DNA from 4 places in the Streptomyces sp. B1I3 genome. Region 1 is predicted to be linked to each of the others. Evidence: riboswitches for the same ligand, from Rfam matches in the RefSeq annotation. Region 1 holds a riboswitch; each other region holds the start of a gene.

The links. A riboswitch is a leader RNA that binds a small molecule or an ion and turns the genes downstream of it on or off. The one in region 1 is predicted to bind cyclic di-AMP.
Positions count from the first base shown of each region.
Region 2: linked by a shared signal. The riboswitch ahead of QFZ58_RS09785 (M23 family metallopeptidase) and the one ahead of QFZ58_RS31235 (C40 family peptidase) in region 1 are both predicted to bind cyclic di-AMP.
Region 3: linked by a shared signal. The riboswitch ahead of QFZ58_RS05730 (LysM peptidoglycan-binding domain-containing M23 family metallopeptidase) and the one ahead of QFZ58_RS31235 (C40 family peptidase) in region 1 are both predicted to bind cyclic di-AMP.
Region 4: linked by a shared signal. The riboswitch ahead of QFZ58_RS22295 (transglycosylase family protein) and the one ahead of QFZ58_RS31235 (C40 family peptidase) in region 1 are both predicted to bind cyclic di-AMP.

Region 1 covers NZ_JAUSYD010000001.1:6,860,009-6,864,901, reverse strand. Annotated here, with positions in the region: gene QFZ58_RS31260 (urease subunit alpha) at 1-39, opposite strand, end outside; gene QFZ58_RS31255 (urease subunit beta) at 32-343, opposite strand; gene QFZ58_RS31250 (urease subunit gamma) at 357-659, opposite strand; partial or broken gene QFZ58_RS31245 (ATP-dependent Clp protease proteolytic subunit) at 1,415-1,720, shown strand; gene QFZ58_RS31240 (hypothetical protein) at 1,727-2,035, shown strand; cyclic di-AMP (ydaO/yuaA leader) riboswitch at 2,401-2,578, shown strand; gene QFZ58_RS31235 (C40 family peptidase) at 2,582-3,052, shown strand; gene QFZ58_RS31230 (LysE family translocator) at 3,158-3,799, opposite strand; gene QFZ58_RS31225 (LysR family transcriptional regulator) at 3,872-4,786, shown strand; gene QFZ58_RS31220 (ATP-binding protein) at 4,832-4,893, opposite strand, start outside.
Region 2 covers NZ_JAUSYD010000001.1:2,147,597-2,152,489, reverse strand. Annotated here, with positions in the region: gene QFZ58_RS09795 (pitrilysin family protein) at 1-977, shown strand, start outside; gene QFZ58_RS09790 (pitrilysin family protein) at 1,004-2,386, shown strand; cyclic di-AMP (ydaO/yuaA leader) riboswitch at 2,589-2,756, shown strand; gene QFZ58_RS09785 (M23 family metallopeptidase) at 2,770-3,552, shown strand; gene QFZ58_RS09780 (GntR family transcriptional regulator) at 3,833-4,537, shown strand; gene QFZ58_RS09775 (HPr family phosphocarrier protein) at 4,728-4,893, opposite strand, start outside.
Region 3 covers NZ_JAUSYD010000001.1:1,201,438-1,206,330, forward strand. Annotated here, with positions in the region: partial or broken gene QFZ58_RS05720 (STM4011 family radical SAM protein) at 1-793, shown strand, start outside; gene QFZ58_RS05725 (SGNH/GDSL hydrolase family protein) at 837-1,664, opposite strand; gene QFZ58_RS05730 (LysM peptidoglycan-binding domain-containing M23 family metallopeptidase) at 1,855-2,796, opposite strand; cyclic di-AMP (ydaO/yuaA leader) riboswitch at 2,801-2,953, opposite strand; gene QFZ58_RS05735 (tyrosine-protein phosphatase) at 3,384-4,199, shown strand; gene QFZ58_RS05740 (DUF6126 family protein) at 4,225-4,398, opposite strand; gene QFZ58_RS05745 (helix-turn-helix domain-containing protein) at 4,458-4,893, opposite strand, start outside.
Region 4 covers NZ_JAUSYD010000001.1:4,849,122-4,854,014, forward strand. Annotated here, with positions in the region: gene QFZ58_RS22280 (nucleoside triphosphate pyrophosphohydrolase) at 1-222, shown strand, start outside; gene QFZ58_RS22285 (cytochrome P450) at 219-1,610, shown strand; gene QFZ58_RS22290 (transglycosylase family protein) at 1,716-2,756, shown strand; cyclic di-AMP (ydaO/yuaA leader) riboswitch at 3,047-3,215, shown strand; gene QFZ58_RS22295 (transglycosylase family protein) at 3,216-3,914, shown strand; gene eno (phosphopyruvate hydratase) at 4,314-4,893, shown strand, end outside.

The sequences.
Region 1 (4,893 bases):
GAACAGATCGGCGTAGACGGCACGGCTGAGTTCAGGCATCTAGGGAGCCTCCGATGTCGCCGCGCAGTCCGGGAACTACGCGCAGGCCTGCGAGCGGGACGAGTTCGACGTCGACCGGGACACCGGGCTCGAACCGCACGGCTGTCCCCGCCGCGATGTTGAGCCGCAGACCGCGGGCGGCCGGGCGGTCGAAGTCGAGGCCGGGGTTGGCCTCGGCGAAGTGGTAGTGCGAGCCGACCTGGACGGGTCGGTCCGCGGCGTTGAGGACGGTGAGGCGGGTGACGGGACGTCCCTCGTTGAGGGGCACCGGGTCGTTCGCGTACAGGATCTCTCCGGGAATCATGGGCGTCCCCCCGTCAGACGATCGGTTCGTGGACGGTGACGAGCTTGGTGCCGTCCGGGAAGGTGGCCTCGACCTGGACGTCGTGGATCATCTCCGGGATGCCGTCCATGACGTCGTCCCGGGTGAGCACCTTCCTGCCGGAGGCCATCAGTTCGGCGACCGTCCGGCCGTCACGGGCGCCTTCCAGGAGGTGCGAGGTGATCAGAGCGATCGCCTCGGGGTGATTCAGCCGCAGCCCGCGGGCCCTGCGCTTTTCGGCGACGTCGGCCGCCACGTGGATGAGCAGGCGTTCCTGTTCGTGCGGAGTCAGTTGCACGCTTCCACCTCTTCGTCTTCCGCCCGGTACCGGCCCCGGGCGCAGCGGGACCCTATCCGCCTTTCAACACTCTGTTGAACGATGAAGGGGATTCCGCGGCCAGGTATTGCACGTTAGGGCGCAAGTTTTTCCGGCGCGTTAACTGATCTTTTGCTCTTCCATGGACTTCGGACCGCGCAGGCCGCTCTCCGGTGGGCCTGGGGCCCGGTCCGCCGCACAACGCCTTCCGCACCCCGGAGCCGGGTCCGCGCGGTCACGGTCCGGACGGCGACGCACGGCGCCGACGCCGTCGTCCGTGACACCCGGCCGGCCGGTGGGCGGCCACGGGCCTGTCCGGCCCGCACGCGTGTCCGCGCCGTCGCCGGTGCTCCGCCCGACCGGTCATCGGATGAGGTCCGGGCCCTCACCCGCGAGGCGAGCCGGCGCGGAGGCGGCCCGCACCTCGACCCGAGGACGGCGTCGTATACGGCGGCGGTGCGTACGCCGGTCAGGGCACCCGGCGGCCCACCGCGCCGTACACGGCCTCCTGGTGCCCGTACCGCTGACGGGACGCGAGCTTGTTCCGGTCCGTGGCCGCGCCGCGGAGCACCGCGAGCACGGCCGGGCCACGGCGACCGCGCTCGCGGGCGCTCCGCGGCGGTCCCGAAGCGGCGGCGTTCGCCAGGATCGGAGGGCACGGGGTCGATCGAGGACACGGAACGGATCAGCTGCTCGATCGGCCGCGGCCTCCTTCCGCCTCGGACAGTCGGGTGCCGGCGCCCGGCACACCCGGACGTCGACATGCCCTGCCCGGCGCCCGGGTAGTCATGCAGTGACCCGCTCTGACGAGCCGGTGCAGGGACAGCCCTCCGGCCTCGGGATCGAGGCGCGCGAGTTGGTGCGTGGGCGCGAGATGCTCACCGTGATGCCGACCCGTCGCACGGGACGTTCCGCGCGGGACAGTCAGTGCCGCCATCGAGCGTGACACCATCCTCGACGCCCCGGCCACCAGGGCGTTCGGCCTGGTGGACCACGTCATGGAGAACCGCCGTCCGTCCCAGCCGCCGCACCCCACGAGGTGACCCGCGATGCTCACCCCTCAGTTCCCGCCACTTCCCGCACTGACCCGCGCCGAGGGCGAATTCATCGACCGTTACCTCGAAGCACTCGACCAGATCGGCCGGATCAATCCGGCCCGCGGCAGCGATACGTACAGTGCGCTCCGGGCGGCACAGGCGCTGGCCTCCGGGGCCGTCGCCCTGCGCGACGCGCTGGCTCTGATGCATGAGCGGGGCGAGACGCAGATCCACGCGGAGACACTGGCCCGCGCGCTGCGCCTGCTGGACGGAGAGCGGCGCGCCGGGCGGGTCACCATGCCTCCGGCTGCCACGAGTTGAGCGCCCCCTCCCCCGACTGCCGGGCTCTTTAGCCCTTTCGGCCCCATTGCCCCGACACGCCCGGCGAGGCGAGCAATCTTTCTCCCTCGTTCGGCTCAGACGAACCCCCTCACGAGGGACAGTTCAACTTGCGCAACGCGCGCGGACACCAAGCGGAACAAGCCGTTCCGCTGCTGGTACGCGGCTGGTCCGGCAACGGTGCCGGGGCTCGGTCATCGGCCCGTCCACCCGAACAGTTCAGTCGTGACGACTCTCACATAACGCCCTTTCAGCTCGGAAATCCGGCACCGGGTGAGTAAAGATCCGTGGGACGACAAGCCCCCGCCACCGCGGCGGGGCGGTCCGGGCGGACGCCGAGTCCTGCCGCCGTCCGGATGCCTGGTCGACAGAAGTGGATCGGCAGGAGTGGAGGACCCGAGCACAACGGGCCGCCCGGACATCCGTTCCGGACGGCTCTCGGGGTGAAGCCGCCATGTGCGGCCGGGCAACTTCGCCAGCCCGAACCCGACAGGTCATCCTTCACAGGCGGCTGACGAAGGGTTGCGCATGACTGCGCAGGTTCATGTCCCGTCTCTGTTCGCCCGGGTCGGTACGGCCTCGGTTCTCACGCTCGCCGTCGGCACCACCATGCTGGCGCCCGGCATCGTCGACGATGCCGAGGCCGCGACCAACTCGACGAAGGCGCTGAGGATCGCCGCGTCGAAGAAGGGCGCGCCCTACCGGTGGGGCGCCGCAGGGCCCCACCGGTTCGACTGCTCGGGCCTCACGCTCTACTCCTTCCGCAAGGTGGGGAAGAAACTCCCCCGTACGGCGCAGCAGCAGTACAACTCCACACGCCATGTCTCCAGGTCGAAGCGGCAACGTGGCGACCTGGTCTTCTTCCATTCCGGGCGCAGCGTCTACCACGTCGGCATCTACGCCGGCGGAGGCAAGATCTGGCACTCGCCGAAGACCGGGGCCGTGGTCAGGCTGGAGAAGATCTGGTCGAACACCGTCTGGTACGGGAGGGTCCGCTGACGCGCGCCCGTGGGAGGGTCCGCCGAGGCACGCCGGCGGTACGGCCGCTGACGCGCGCCGACGTCTACGGGCCGCCCGGCCGCACCGGACCGCACCGCGCCCGAGTCAGTGCAGCAGGGGCGCGGTGACCAGTGCGAGTCCCAGCGCGGTGAGCGCCGCACCACTGCCGCCCTCGATCGCACGGGCGGTACGCGGCCGGCGCAGCCACCGGCCGAGGCGGTCCACCAGCAGGGCCACGGCCGGGAACCAGACGAGCGCCAGCAGCACGACCACGGCGGCGAGCAGCAGGGTTCTGGGCAGGGGCGGCTGCCCGTCGGGGACGAACTGGGGCAGCAGGCTGAGGAAGAGCACGGGCGCCTTGGGGTTCAGGACGTTGGTCAGGAAGCCCTGGCGGAGCGGCCTTGCCACCCCGGTGGGCGCACCGGCTCCGGTGTCCTCGTGGCCCGTGGTCCCGGCGGCGCCCCGCCGTCGTACCGCGTGGAGGGCGGTGAGTCCCAGGTAGAGCACGTAGGCGCCGCCCAGCAGCTGGACCGTGCGGAAGAGGGCGGGCATCGTCACGAGCACGGCGGCGAGTCCCGCCACGGCGAGCGCGGTGTGCACCAGGAGTCCTCCCGCGACTCCTGCCGCGGCGGCCACCCCGGAGCGCCGTGACGCCAGCGCGTTGCGAACGACCACGGTGAAGTCGGCGCCGGGCAGTGCGACCATTCCCGCGGCCACCGCCACGAAAGCGAGCAGTTGTGCGTCCATGGGTACACCCTGACCCGGGCACCCCTTTAGCGTGTACTTGCAATCTTCTGGGTCTGCCAAAAGGAACGCTTAATGTTCGATCCGACGCGGCTGGCGGCGCTGGTGGCGGTGGCCGAAGCGGGCTCGATCACACGGGCGGCCGGGCGGCTGGGCTACACCGCTCCCGCGCTCTCCCAGCAGCTGGCGAAACTGGAGCGGGAGGCCGGCGCCGCGCTGCTGGTGCGCCACCATCGCGGGGCGCGTCTGACGGCCGCCGGTGAGCTGCTGGCCGGGCGGGCCCGACGGGTCCTGGACGAGATGGACCAGGCACGGCGCGAGCTGTCCCGGCTGGCGGGCCTGTCGGGAGGGCGGCTGCGGGTCGGCACCTTCACCACGGCCGGGATCCACCTGCTGCCGCCGGTGCTCAGTGCCTTCCGCCGCGCCCACCCGGACGTGGAGCTGACCGTCACGGACTACGAGCCACCCGGTGGGGTCGCAGCCGTGGCGGCGGGCGATGTCGATCTGGCGCTGACGCACGCGTACGAACCCGCGGTCGCCGATCCGCTGCCCGCCGGGGTGTCCGTCGAGCCGCTCCTCGTGGAGGAACTCGTGCTCATCACGGCAGCAGGCCAGATGCTGTCCGAGGGCAGCGGGCCGCTGCCCGTGTCCGAACTCGCGGGCCGCCCCCTGATCAGCAGCGCGCCCCTCCATCCTCCGCGGCGCGGGGTGGAGCGGGCGCTTGCCGAGGCGGGGGCCGCCCCGGCCGTGGTGTGCGAGTCCCCCGGTTACGCACTGGTGTGCGCGCTGGTCAGCGCGGGTCTCGGCGTGGCGGTGGTGCCGGAGATGGTCGCGGCGATGTCCCCGGCGCCGGTCGCGGTACGGCGACTGGAGCCCCCGGAGTTCCGGAGGACGATCTCCGTCGCCCACCGGGGAGATCGCAACACCGCCGCGGCGGCCACGCTGCGGGCCCTGCTGCGCAGCGGCTTCGGCCGGGCCGCCGCGCAGTGAGACCCGGCCGGCCCGGTGTGTACGGCCGTGTCTCGCCGGGTGACGTCAGGGCTGCGCGGGCACGGCCCAGGGCAGCGTGACCGACACGGTCTTGCCCCCGTCCTGGG
Region 2 (4,893 bases), 4.7 Mb from region 1:
AGAACCAGCGGGACGTCGTGAAGAACGAGCGCCGCCAGCGGTACGACAACGTTCCGTACGGCACGGCGTTCGAGAAGCTCACGGCCCTCGCCTACCCGGAGGGCCACCCGTACCACCACACGCCGATCGGCTCGATGGCCGACCTGGACGCGGCGACCCTCGAGGACGCGCAGGCGTTCTTCCGCACGTACTACGCGCCCAACAACGCGGTCCTCTCGGTGGTCGGGGACATCGATCCGGAGCAGACACTGGCCTGGGTCGAGAAGTACTTCGGCTCCATCCCCTCCCACGACGGCAAGCAGCCGCCGCGCGACGGTACGCTCCCAGGCATCATCGGCGAGCAGCTGCGCGAAGTGGTCCACGAGGAGGTGCCCGCGCGTGCGCTGATGGCCGCCTACCGGCTGCCGCACGACGGCACCAGGGAGTGCGACGCCGCAGACCTCGCCCTGACCGTGCTCGGCGGCGGCGAGTCGTCCCGCCTGCACAACCGCCTGGTGCGCCGCGACCGTACGGCGGTGGCCGCGGGATTCGGGCTGCTCAGACTGGCCGGTGCGCCCTCGCTGGGCTGGCTGGACGTCAAGACGTCCGGCGGCGTCGAGGTCCCGCAGATCGAGACGGCCGTCGACGAGGAGCTCGCCCGGTTCGCCGAGGAGGGTCCCACTCCCGAGGAGATGGAGCGGGCCCAGGCGCAGTTGGAGCGCGAATGGCTCGACCGGCTCGGGACGGTCGCGGGCCGCGCCGACGAACTGTGCCGCTACGCCGTTCTGTTCGGTGACCCGCAGCTCGCCCTGACCGCGGTGGGGCGCGTGCTCGACGTGAGCGCGGAGGAGGTCCGGGACGCCGCCCGGGCCCACCTGCGGCCCGACAACCGGGCGGTCCTGGTCTATGAGCCGGTCGAACCGGCCGACGAGGCCGACGAGACGGCAGAGGCAGCCTCGACGGACGCCGCCGACGCGCACGAAGGGGCCGACAAGTGACCGACGCCGCCGTGACTGGAGTAGCGATGGAGTACCACCCGCAGCCGACCGCCGGCGAGGCCAGGCCCTGGGCCTTCCCCGCGCCCGAGCGCGGCGCCCTGCCCAACGGGCTGACGGTGCTGCGCTGCCACCGCCCCGGCCAGCAGGTCGTCGCCGTGGAGATCTTCCTGGACGCGCCGCTGGACGCCGAGCCCGAGGGCCTGGACGGCGTCGCCACGATCATGGCGCGAGCCCTGTCCGAGGGCACGGACAAGCGTTCCGCGGAGGAGTTCGCCGCCGAGCTGGAGCGCTGCGGCGCCACACTCGACGCGCACGCCGACCACCCCGGCATCCGTGTCTCTCTGGAGGTGCCGGTCTCCCGGCTGGCCAAGGCGCTGGGGCTGGTCGCCGAAGCGCTGCGCGCACCGGCCTTCACCGAGAGCGAGATCGAGCGCCTGGTGGGCAACCGGCTGGACGAGATCCCGCACGAGCAGGCCAATCCGGCCCGGCGCGCCGCCAAGCAGCTCTCCAAGGAGCTCTTCCCCGCCACGGCGCGGATGTCGCGTCCGCGCCAGGGCACCGAGGAGACGGTGCGCCGGATCGACGCCGCCGCCGTACGCGCCTTCTACGACGCCCACGTCCGGCCGTCCACGGCGACGGCCGTCGTCGTCGGTGACCTCACCGGCGTGGACCTGGACGCCCTCCTGGCCGACACGATCGGCGACTGGTCCGGCAACGCCGGCCAGGCCCGCCCGGTGCCGCCGATCACGGCGGACGACACCGGCCGCGTCGTCATCGTGGACCGGCCCGGCGCCGTGCAGACGCAACTGCTGATCGGCCGGATCGGCGCCGACCGGCACGACAGCGTGTGGCCGGCCCAGGTCCTCGGCACGTACTGCCTGGGCGGCACCCTCACCTCGCGGCTGGACCGCGTGCTGCGCGAGGAGAAGGGCTACACCTACGGGGTCCGGGCCTTCGGGCAGGTGCTGCGCTCGACGGCGCCCGGCTCCTCCTCCGGGGCGACCGGGGCCGCGATGCTCGCCATCAGCGGTTCCGTGGACACGGAGTCCACCGGCCCCGCGCTGGAGGACCTGTGGACGGTCCTGCGGACCCTGGCGGCCGAGGGGCTCACCGACGCCGAGCGCGAGACCGCGGTGCAGAACCTCGTGGGGGTCGCCCCGCTGAAGTACGAGACGGCGGCCTCCGTCGCGGGCACCCTGGCCGACCAGGTGGAGCAGCATCTGCCGGACGACTACCAGGCCCGGCTGTACGCGCGCCTGGCCGAGACCGGCACGGTCGAGGCGACCGCCGCGGTGGTCAACGCGTTCCCGGTGGACCGTCTGGTCACCGTCCTCGTCGGGGACGCCGCGCAGATCTCGGAGCCCGTCAGGGCGCTGGGCATCGGTGAGGTGTCGGTCGTCAGCGGCTGACACGGCAGCCGCTGCGGCGGAAGGACGAGGGCCCGGTGAGCAACCTCTCGCCGGGCCCTCCCTTTTGTCCGACTTACGGGCAAAGAGGGGTCTATAGCCTGTGGGATGTGTGACAAATGGCCCCGTTCATTTGGTGAACGTGAAGGGCCCGCCCTAGCGTCGGCTCGGCTGTCCGCCGAACATGAGCCGCGTCCGCGGCGCCGGACAGTCATCGCCGAGTCCCCGTCAGGCGCGAGCCTGGGGAGCCGGGGACCCACGCAGTCCCTGGGGTGAATCGGATGTCCGCGTCTCGCGAGAGGCGCGGGGGTCCGTAGGAGACCTTCCTGCTCCGAACCCGTCAGCTAACCCGGTAGGCGAGAAGGAAGGAAAGGATCAGCCCCTCCATGGCGTTCACCCGAGCCACCGGGAAGCACCGTGCCCCGAGCCGCCTCTCGCGCCACGGCGCCCGGGCCGTCGGCATCGCGGCCCTGGCCACCACCGGCGTCATCGGCGCCACGGCGTCCCCGGCCCTCGCCGCGGACTCCCAAGCCCTCTCCGTCAGCAACAGCGGGCTGACCCAGGCCGCCGCCATCGACACCACCCTCGCCGCCCAGATCGCCGCACAGGCCGAGGCCCAGCAGCACCAGGCCGACGTCACGGCGAAGGCCGAGGCCGCGGCCAGGGCGAAGGCCGAGGCGAAGCGCAAGGCCGAGGCCCGCGCCGCAGAGGCCCGGGAGGCGAAGGCCCGCGCCGCCCGCGCCGCGGAGCGCGCAAGGCTCAACGCCTTCCACCTCCCGGTCGCCGGCTCGTACGTGACCACCGGCTACCAGTCCGGTGGTGCGCTCTGGTCCTCCGGCACCCACTCAGGGGTGGACTTCCGCGCCGCTTCCGGCACCTCCGTCGTCGCGGTCGGCGCCGGTACGGTCGTCGAGGCGGGCTGGGGTGGTGCGTACGGCAACAACATCGTGCTCCGGATGGCGGACGGCACGTACACCCAGTACGGCCACCTCTCCTCGATCGGCGTCGCCGTCGGCCAGAGCGTCGCCTCGGGCGAGCAGATCGGCCTCTCCGGCTCGACCGGCAACTCCACCGGGCCGCACCTCCACTTCGAGGCGCGGACGACGCCGGAGTACGGCTCGGACATGGACCCCGTCGCCTATCTCCGCGCGCACGGCGTCCAGCTCTGAGGGCCTCGACGCCCTGACGGTCTGACCACCCTTGACGGTCGTCCGGCTCCGGCACCCCGTCCGGTGTCGCGCGACACCGCTCCGCCCGGGCCCCGGCATCCGCCGGGGCCTTCGGCGTGCCCGGGCGGCGGTGCCGGTCCGAGCCGCGCGGAAGCCTTCCGTGGCCAGAAGATATCCATGAATTCCACCTCGCCGTCGGAAATTGCGGTGGATTGCAATAGAGTCGCAGAACAGGCGTCGATCGGCCGCGTTCCGCGGGGATTAAGGCGGAGGTTCGGACATGCACATTCCCGCGCATTCGGTATGCACGGCAATCCGTGACGACATCGTCTCCGGTGTCTTCGAGCGCGGCAGCCGCCTGACCGAAGAGGTGCTCGCGCGGCGCTACGGCGTCTCCCGCGTCCCGGTGCGCGAGGCACTGCGCACCCTGGAGTCCGAGGGGTTCGTGGTCACCCGCCGGCATGCGGGGGCCTGTGTGGCCGAGCCCACGGAGCAGGAGGCCGCCGACCTGCTGGAGATCCGGATGCTCCTGGAGCCGCTGGGTGCCGCCCGAGCCGCGCAGCGCCGTACCGAGGCGCACCTCAAGGTGCTGCGCGGGCTGGTCAGGCTCGGGCAGGAGCGGGTACGGCGGGGCGAGGGAGAGGACCTGCGCTCACTGGGCGGATGGTTCCACGAGACGCTGGCGCAGGCCTCCGGCAGCCCCGCCCTGATCGCGCTCCTCACCCAGCTCCGGCACAAGATCGCCTGGATGTACGCGGTCGAGCAGCCGGTCCGCCCCGCCGACTCCTGGGCCGAGCACGGCGCCATCGTGGACGCCGTGGCCCGCGGCGATGCGGAACGGGCCAGGGCGCTCGCGGCCCAGCACGCCGAGCGTGCCACCGCCGCGCACCGGCTGCGTCGCACGGGCCGGACGGGTCGCGGGACGGGCGGATCCCGGGTGAGCACTTCGCAACATGCCGTAAACATCGCGGGCGTCCGCCATTAACAATGGCGCCGTATACAAAGAAGGTAATTCCTGGAGAGCTTTCTTTCGGCTGTCCGGAAACGCTATTCCGTGGCCGCCCCGGACTTTCTGGTGCGTGTGCACGGGGGAACTCGGGAACAGGAAAGCCGCGGCTCCCGGAAAGGGATGCCGCGGCTCTGGCGCTGTAGCGTTCCGGTGGGAACCAGCCGGATCAGACGGTCTCGGGGAGCTCCTCGAGACCCTCGGCGACCAGCTTCGCCAGACGGTCCAGGGCGGCCTCGGCGTCGTCGGCCTCGGACGCGAGCACGATCTCCTCGCCGCCCTGGGCGCCCAGGCCGAGCACCGCGAGCATGGAAGCGGCGTTGACCGGGTTGCCG
Region 3 (4,893 bases), 5.7 Mb from region 1:
GTGCTGTTCACCCCGTGGGGCGAGGGGCTGGTCCGCTCCTGGTACCGCAGGGCGATCGTCGAGCTGTCGCACCTCCCGCACGTGGGCCGGATCGCCATCCAGACCAACCTCGGCGGCCGCACGAACTGGCTGGCCGACGCCGACCGGGACAAGGTCGCCCTCTGGTGTACGTACCACCCGGGCCAGACCCCGTACGAACGGTTCCTCGGCGCGTGCAGGGAGCTGACGGATCTCGGGGTGCGTCACAGCGTCGGCGTCGTCGGCCTCGACGGCCATCTGGACGAGGCCCGGCGGCTGCGCGCGGCGCTGCCCTCCGAGGTCTACCTCTGGGTCAACGCCGCGGAGGGCCACACCTACACGGACGAGGAGGCGGGCCGCTGGACGGCCCTCGACCCGCTGTTCCCCTACAGCAGGTTTCCGCACGCATCGGCCGGACTGCCCTGCCGGACGGGCGAGTCGGTCGTCTCCGTGGACGGCGACGGCACGGTGCGCCGCTGCCACTTCGTCCGTGCCGAACTGGGCAACCTTTACGACGGCAGCTACCGTCGCGCCCTCGGCCCGCGGGGGCTGCCCGCTCGAGGTGTGCGACTGCCACATCGGCTATGTCCACCTGGAGACGCTGCCGTTGTACGACGTCTTCGCGGGCGGCGTGCTGGAGCGGATACCGGCCGGGCTGTCACGGGCACCCGTCCGTCCGTCCCGGACACCGGCCGGTCCGACGCGGACAGCCGTTCCGGACGGGCTCGTCCCGCCGGTCCCGCCCCGGCACGTCCTCCCCGTCATCACTCCGTAGGCAGGCCTCACCCGGCGCGGAACGCTCGAAGCGCCCAGGACACTCAGAGCGGCAGCAGGTCGGGGCGCTTGGCCTCGACGTGGTCCCCGGACGACTCGCCGCGAAGGCGCCGTCCGATCCACGGGACGAGGTACTCACGCGCCCAGTGGATGTCGTCACGACGCACCTCGAACGTCCCGCGCTGCGCCTGTGGCGGCCACACCTGGTCCGGATCGGCCGGCACTTCGATACCCAGGACCTGGGCGGCACGCAGCGCGACCCGGGTGTGCCCCTCGGCCGAGAGGTGCAACCGGTCGTCGTCCCAGGCGCGCCTGTCCTGGACGGACCGCAGCGACCACAGGTCGAGGACCGGGCAGTCGTAGCGGTCGGCGATGGACCGGACGTGGGCGGTGTACGTGGCGATCTTGCCGCGCAGGTGGCGGAGCACCGGGATACCGCGTGTGTCGAAACCGGTGGTGACCATGACCGTGCCGACCACCTGCGTCAGGTCCGCGACCGCGCGCTCGAAGCGTTCGGCCACGTCGTCGGGGTCGGAGCCCGGCCGGAGGATGTCGTTGCCACCCGCGCAGAAGCTGACCAGGTCGGGGGCCAGCTCCTTGGCGCGGGGCACCTGTTCCTCGACTATCTGGTCGAGGAGGCGTCCGCGTACGGCGAGATTGGCGTACCGGAAGTGCCCGTGCGGGTCGTCCACCGGCTCGGCCGCTGCATCAGGAATTGGGAGCTGGTCCGCGAGGAGGACCGCGAGCCGGTCCGCCCAGCCGACCAGTCTCCCGTCGGGGCCGGGGTCTCCGACGCCCTCGGTGAAGCTGTCACCAATCGCTGCGTACGACCCGATGATGCCTCGTAGTTTGTTTCTCGAATCGTCTGCCACAAGGGCACATCCTGCACCTTCGAATGTGACCTACGCGACCGTAATACGGGGTTGACGGGTGGTGAGATAAACCACCCGGTCAGGTTTTGGTAAAGCCGGAATAAGGAGAGGGGCGGTGCACCGCCGCGCACCGCCCCTCTCCCGGGCACTCTGCTGAAGCCGAACCGGACCGCCCTGTCCCGCGGCTGCGTCAGACGGAGACGCCGTGCGAGCGCAGGTAGGCGATCGGGTCGACGTCCGAGCCGTAGCTCGGGCCGGTGCGGACCTCGAAGTGGAGGTGCGGGCCAGTGGAGTTGCCGGTGGAGCCGGACAGGCCGATCTCCTGGCCGCCGGTGACGGTCTGGCCGGCCGAGACCTCGAGCGAGGACAGGTGGGCGTACTGGGAGTACATGCCGTCGCTGTGCTGGATGACGATCTCGTTGCCGTACGCGCCGCTCCATCCGGCGGAGACGACGGTGCCCGGGCCGATGGACCGGACGCTCGTACCGGAGGCCGCCTGGAAGTCGGAGCCGGTGTGGTAGCCGCTGGACCAGCTGGAACCGGCGGCGCGGTACTGGGTGGTGACGTTGGCGTCGGCCACCGGGGTGGTGTAGCCGGAGCTGTTGCTCTCGGACGTACCGGCGGACGCGGCGGTGTCGGTCACCTCGGTGGTCTTCTCGGCCGGAGCTGCGGCCTTGGGGGCGGCGGCCTTCGGGGCGGCGGCCTCGGCCTTCGAGGGGGTGGCCTTCGAGGGCGCGGCCTTCGTGGCGGGGGCGGACGCCTTGGCGCCGAGGGTCAGCTTCATACCCGGGAAGATCAGGCTCGGGTTGTCACCGACGACCTCGCGGTTGTCCTTGTACAGCTTCTGCCAGCCGCCCTTGACCTTCTGGTCTGCGGCGATCTTCGACAGGTAGTCGCCGGAGACCACGGAGTAGGTCGTGGGGGCGCTCTGCTTCTTCGCCACCGACGCGGCCGGTGCGGCCTGCGTCGCGGCGGCGGCCGGCTTGGCGGCCGGGGCGGCCTGCTCCGCCGCGTGGGCGCCGGTGGCGCCGATCAGCGGAAGGGCGAGGACGGCGCCGCCGGTCCCCGCGGCGAGAACGCCACGGGAGATCGGTCCGGTCTTCGTACGGCGGTGCTTACCCTTTGCGGGCATGGTGCGTTCCTCTCCGGCGCCTGCGAGGTGAGCTGTCGGGTTCGGACTGGAGATGCCCGGCCGCGGCGGACGCGACTTGACCCCGAGCCGTCCGGATCTTCCGGTCGGCGGCTTACCTGGTTCCCCCGCTCCTGCCACACGTGGGTGGGTGCGGATTCCGGGCGGCGGCAGGATTAGGCGTTCCGTCCGGATTGACGGTGACCGTAAGCGAGTCGGGACGCGGGGAACAAGCCACCGGGCGCGGACCGGAATGGGCGCTTCATTTCCGGTCCCGAATTCCGGTCACACTGCGTGGATTACGGATCTTGGCTTTCCGCGCGACGCCGGGAATACCCATCGGCGCTTCCGCCACACACCGTCACGGATATGATCCCGCTCACCTGTGGCCACCCATCTCCCCCATAAGACCGGCATGTTCGGCTAAATGCACCAATACGGACACCTCGACCCGCACTCCGGACAGGCCGGGGTGCGACGACGCCGGTCGGCCGCGGGCACGACAAGTGCTCGGTGCACCCATGTCGTATCGTCGCGAGCGTGCCCTTCGCCGGCGAGCGGCGCCGGCGCCAGACACTCCAGGAGTCCTTGTGACGCAGCTGCCAGAGGTTCCGTCGACGACCATCGACATCGAGCTCACCGGTGTCCGTAACTTCCGCGACGTGGGAGGGCTCCCGACCGTCGACGGCCGCAGGGTGCGCCAGGGGCGCCTCTACCGCAGCGGCCACCTGGCACACGCCACCGAGTCGGACGCCGCCTTCCTCGCCGGTCTCGGGCTGCACACCGTCTTCGACTTCCGCAACGCCGCCGACCACAAGCTGGACGGCCATGACGTGGAGCTGCCAGGCATCCGGAATGTCAGCATTCCGCTCTCCGACCCGGCCGACGGAGCCGAGTTCTGGCGCCTGGTGAGGGACGGCAACATCGAGCAGCTTCGCTCGATCCTCGCCGACGGCAAGGGGACGGAACGGATGATCGCCTCCTACCGGGCCATCATCACGGACCGCACGGCGGAGCACAGCCGCGTGCTGCACGCGCTGGCCGAGGACAGCGTCCCGGCGCTCATGCACTGCGCCGCGGGCAAGGACCGGGCCGGACTCTCGATCGCGGTCTCGCTGCTGGCCGTCGGCGTCGAGAAGGAAGCCATCGAGGCCGACTACCTCAAGTCCAACGACGCGCACCGCCGCTACAGGATCAGGCGGAGCGACACGTCGTCGGCGGGGATGTCGGACGAGGTGATGGAGCTCCTGAACCCGCTCTTCGGCGCGCGCCCTGAATACCTCGCCGCCGCCTTCGCCACCATCGAGGAGACCTGGGGCAGCACGGACCGCTACCTCCTGGACGGCCTGAAGCTCTCCCCGGAGACGCGGGAGAAGCTGCGCGAGCGTCTCGTCGAGGACGCGTAGCGTCCACGTCCGACCCCGCCCGCCGTCAGCCCTTTCCCGCCACGGTGAACAGCAGGAAGAGGAAGGCCGCGACGACGTGCCCGGCCACCAGGTAGGCGAAGAGCCGGATGATGACACCCCGGGGCATCTTGCGCTCCTGGGTGTCCTGGCCCTTCGGCCGGCGTGGGGTGAGCGGGTCGTAGTCCTCTGAATCAGACATGACAGTCCTTCCTCTCGGCCGCCTGGCCGGGAGAGCGAGTGGGCGGTGCCCGGCAGGGGTCAGAAGCGATGGGTTCCGCTGCCCAGGCACAGCTCCGCGGCGGGGCTCTGCAGCAGCGTGTGGACGAAGAGCAACTGGACGCCCGCACGGTCGAGCGCGGCGATCCGGTGCGGAGTGAGCGAGTCGAAGTGCGCGCTGTCGCCGGGGTCGAGGTCGTGCACGGTCTCCCCGAGCACGACCCTCAGCCTGCCGTCGAGGACGTACAGCCACTCCTCGCCCGGGTGGACGCGGACGAGGTCGCCCTGGGCGCCGTACGGGACGCGGACCCGCAGTGCCTGCATGGCGCGACCCGAACCGCCCGCCTGCCGGTACAGCCAGCCGTCGGCCTCGGCGCCCGCGCCCCCGAGTGGACCGCCCCGGACGATCGCGTCACGTTCGGGCGGCATCTCGCCGAGGAGCTCGGAGACCGTCGTACCGTAGATTCTGGCGAGGCCG
Region 4 (4,893 bases), 2.0 Mb from region 1:
GCCCTCGCGGCGAAGCTGGCCGGCCGGGTGCGTACCGCCGGGCTGGACGTGGCGCTCCCCGAGGGCGACGGCATCGGCTACCGGCTCCTCGCCCTCGCGGTGCGGGCAGAACAGGACGGCAGCGACCCGGAGGCCGCGCTGCGGGCCGCCGCGCGTACCTACCGGGACGCGATCCGGGCGGCGGAGGGCCACGGGGCGGCTGCGGATACCGTCGAGGGGTGAACGACAGCCCCGCCGACAGTCCCGCCGACACCCCCGCCGGCCCTCCGGCCGACACCCCCACCGGCCCTCCGGCCGACACCCCCACCGGCCCTCCCACCGAGTGCCCCGCCCGCCACCCGGCGCCCGCCGACGCCCCCGAACTCTTCACCTGGGAGTTCGCGACCGACCCGTACCCCGCCTACGCCTGGCTCCGCGAGCACAGCCCCGTGCACCGCACCACCCTGCCCAGCGGGGTCGAGGCCTGGCTGGTCACCCGGTACGCGGACGCCAAGCAGGCCCTCGCCGACGCCCGGCTCTCCAAGAACCCGGCACACCACGCCGGGTCGGCGCAGGCCAAGGGGAAGACGGGCATCCCGGGGGAGCGCAAGGCGGAGCTGATGACACATCTGCTCAACATCGACCCGCCGGACCACACGCGGCTGCGCCGGCTCGTCTCCAAGGCGTTCACGCCGCGCCGGGTCGCCGAGTTCGCGCCCCGCGTGCAGGAGCTGACGGACAGGCTCATCGACTCCTTCATCGAGGAGGGCAAGGCGGACCTCATCCACGACTTCGCCTTCCCGCTCCCCATCTACGCGATCTGCGACCTGCTGGGAGTCCCCCCGGAGGACCAGGACGACTTCCGGGACTGGGCGGGCATGATGATCCGCCACGGCGGCGGCCCACGCGGCGGGGTGGCCAGGTCGGTCAAGAAGATGCGCGGGTACCTCGCCGAACTCATCCACCGTAAAAGGGAGAATCCCGGCGACGACCTGATCTCGGGGCTGATCCGGGCGAGCGACCACGGTGAGCACCTCACCGAGAACGAGGCCGCGGCCATGGCCTTCATCCTTCTCTTCGCCGGTTTCGAGACGACCGTCAACCTGATCGGGAACGGCACGTACGCCCTGCTGCGCAACCCGGAACAGCGCGGACGGTTGCAGCGCTCGCTCGCCGAGGGGGAGGACGGCCTGCTGGCCACGGGCATCGAGGAACTGCTGCGATACGACGGTCCGGTGGAGCTCGCCACCTGGCGCTATGCCACCGAGCCCGTGACGCTGGGAGGCCAGGACATCGCGGTGGGGGACCCTGTCCTCGTGGTGCTGGCCGCCGCGGACCGGGACCCGGAGCGTTTCCAGGATGCGGACACCCTGGACCTCGCACGGAGTGACAATCAGCACCTCGGATACGGCCACGGCATCCACTACTGCCTGGGGGCGCCGCTGGCCCGTCTGGAGGGACGGACGGCGCTGGCCACGCTGCTGAGGCGCCTTCCTGACCTGCGACTGGCTGCGGAAGCCGACGAGGTGAGGTGGCGTGGCGGGCTCATCATGCGGGGACTGCGCACTCTCCCCGTTGAGTTCGATCCCGGACAAAGGGGCGCCGCAAGTGACACGCCGTCAACTCCGTGACCTTCACGTGATCTCCGCTGCATCGACTTGTGACACACGTTCGAGTGCGGCTAGGTTCACCGTTCGACTCACCCGTCACATGTCAGTCACACGGAAGGCAATCCCATGGGCTCCGCGAACGGCAGACACCGTCGCCCTCGTCAGGCACCCGCCATCGTCGTCGCCGCAGGCGTGACGGGATCGGCCATCGCCATCCCGCTGCTCGGCGCGGCCGGCGCGAACGCCGCCGAGGCGTCGACCTGGGACCGGGTCGCCGAGTGCGAGAGCGGTGGCATGTGGAGCGCCGACCTCGGCAACGGCTACTACGGCGGCCTGCAGTTCTCGCAGGACACCTGGTCGGCCTACGGCGGTTCGGCGTACGCCGCGCGGGCCGACCTCGCCAGCCGCTCGCAGCAGATCGCGGTCGCCGAGAAGGTCCTGGACGCCAAGGGGCCGCAGGCCTGGGCCAGCTGTGCGGTGATCTCCGGCCTGGCGATGGACGATTCGCTGCCGGGCGTCGACCCGGGCGGCGACCCGAGCGCCGAGCCGTCGGACTCTGCGAGCCCCTCGGACACGTCCTCGCCCGAAGCGTCGGCCGGGGCGGACGAGGCGGACGCGAAGGACGGCGCCGCCGCGGGCGGTAAGAGCGGCACGAGTGACAAGGGCGGGAAGGGCGACAAGGCCGCCGACGCCGGCACACCCACCGGAACCGGCACTCCGGAGTCCTCGTCACCCTCCACCACCCCCTCGCCCGAGGCCTCCGGAGCGGCGCGGGGCGAGGACGCGACGGGTGGCAAGCACCGCGGCATCCCGGCCCCCGAGGCGAGTGCGGAGGCGGACGCGGAGAGCGCCCGCGAGTCCGGCCGGCACGCCTCGCGCGGTGGCGCCGAGGCGCGCAAGGGCGCGGAGGCGGGCACGGACGGCACGTACACCGTCCGCGAGGGCGACAACCTGTGGGCGATCGCCGACACCCAGGAGCTGCCCGGCGGCTGGCCCGCGCTCTACGAGGCCAACAAGACCGAGCTGGGCTCCGACCCCGACCTGATCCTTCCGGGCCAGAGCCTCGACCTGGGTCTCCAGGGAGGGGCGGCCTCCGCCTCGACGGGCGCGGAGAACGGTGCGGAGACCGGTGCGGAGACCGGCGTGGAAGCGCCTGCCGGCAGCTGATCAAAAGTGTGAAAACACCCCGAAAGCGAGGGTAGTTCAGAGGCCTATGTCCACTTATGCGTAAGTGAGACATGGGTCTCTTTGCTTCAACTGGCGGGCTGCGCCCGTCCGGTCCGCCCGCATCCGCTCCGACCTGCGGAAACGGCCGACCTCCCCAGGGCGGTAAGGGCTGATTAGCCGTTATGTCCATCTTTGAATGTCGGGGTTGCCTGTGTTTACGGTCGTAACCGCTCGCACCGCGGGCACCTTCGACCGTCACGCCGAATCCTGCCGTCGGACGAAGGGGACCGACGCGTAAAGCGCCGTAGGCAGGAGCGGGGGACCCAGGTAAGTGCCGTGCCCGGCCGTCGAGAGACGGCGAGGACCGGCTAGGGGTGAAGTCGCCTGCGACAGCGGGCGACCGGGCGACTCACAGCCCGAACCCGACAGCTCACCTCGTAGGCGTCGGTGAGGAGAACCATGCTGCTTTCCAGCAAGGGCAAGCACCGCCGCCCGTCCAAGGCCGTCCGTGTCGCCACCCTGGCCGGTGTGGCCGGTGCCGCCGTCGCCGTCCCGCTGATGGGTGCGACGGGCGCCTCCGCCGCGTCCGTCTCCACGTGGGACGCCGTCGCGCAGTGCGAGTCCGGTGGCAACTGGTCCATCAACACCGGCAACGGTTACTACGGCGGACTGCAGTTCTCGGCGTCCAGCTGGGCCGCCGCCGGCGGTACGCAGTACGCCGCCCGTGCCGACCTGGCCACCAAGGGCCAGCAGATAGCCACCGCCGAGAAGCTTCTCGCCCTGCAGGGCCCGGGTGCCTGGGCCTGCGCCGGTGCCGGTGGCCTGACGAACGACGGTGTGGACCCGGGCGTCGACACCGGCTCCGCCAAGAACGGCGACACGGCCCCGCAGGCCGCGCCGGAGCGCAAGGCCGAGCAGCCCACCACGCGCAGCGAGACGCGCACGGCTCCCAAGGCGGAGAAGACCGTCACCACCCCGACCGGCGACAAGGTCAAGAAGGGTGACGGCGAATACAAGGTGAAGGCGGGCGACACCCTCAGCAAGATCGCCAAGGCGAAGGACGTCAAGGGCGGCTGGCACAAGCTGTTCACGCTCAACGACGACATCGTCGAGAACGCCGACCTGATCTTCCCGGGTCAGCAGCTCCACCTGAAGTAGTCCCGGGGTCTTCCTCCCTCCCAGGACGAAGGGTGTCCGGCGGCACCCGAAACGCTACCCGGCCCGGCGCGCCCACACCCCCCGTGTGCGCCGGGCCGGGGGTGTGTTCACGGAGCCTCAGGGGATCAGCCGACGGGGTACGGAGGCGGTGTGCGCGAGGGTGCGTGAGGGGGCGCAGGGGGTGTCGGCCGAGAGGCCGAGTTGCAGGTGAGTGTTCAACCTTTGTAGTTACTGACCAGTAGATTTCTGGAGCTTTGCCCGGAATGCAGGCTGTTGGGTCCTTTTTCGTCCCAGGGGACGGGCGGTCGGCCGACGGAGCGGGCCGGGCCGGTTAGGCTCGTATCGCAAGGCCACAGTGACCCTGCACAACCAGTGTCATATCCCAGAAGGAGATGCCTCGTGCCGTCCATCGACGTCGTCGTAGCCAGGGAAATCCTCGACTCCCGGGGCAACCCCACGGTCGAGGTCGAGGTTGGCCTCGACGACGGCAGCACGGGCCGTGCTGCCGTTCCGTCCGGCGCCTCCACCGGCGCGTTCGAGGCCATCGAGCTTCGCGACGGCGACCCCAACCGTTACCACGGCAAGGGCGTCGAGAAGGCCGTCCTCGCCGTGATCGAGCAGATCGGCCCGGAGCTCGTCGGTTACGACGCCACCGAGCAGCGCCTCATCGACCAGGCGATGTTCGACCTGGACGCCACCGAGAACAAGGGCTCGCTCGGCGCCAACGCCATCCTCGGCGTCTCGCTCGCCGTCGCGCACGCCGCGTCCGAGGCCTCGGACCTCCCGCTGTTCCGTTACCTCGGCGGCCCGAACGCGCACCTGCTGCCCGTCCCGATGATGAACATCCTGAACGGCGGTTCGCACGCCGACTCCAACGTGGACATCCAGGAGTTCATGATCGCGCCGATCGGCGCCGAATCCTTCTCCGAGGCCCTGCGCTGGGGCGCGGAGATCTACCACACGCTGAAGAAGGTCCTGA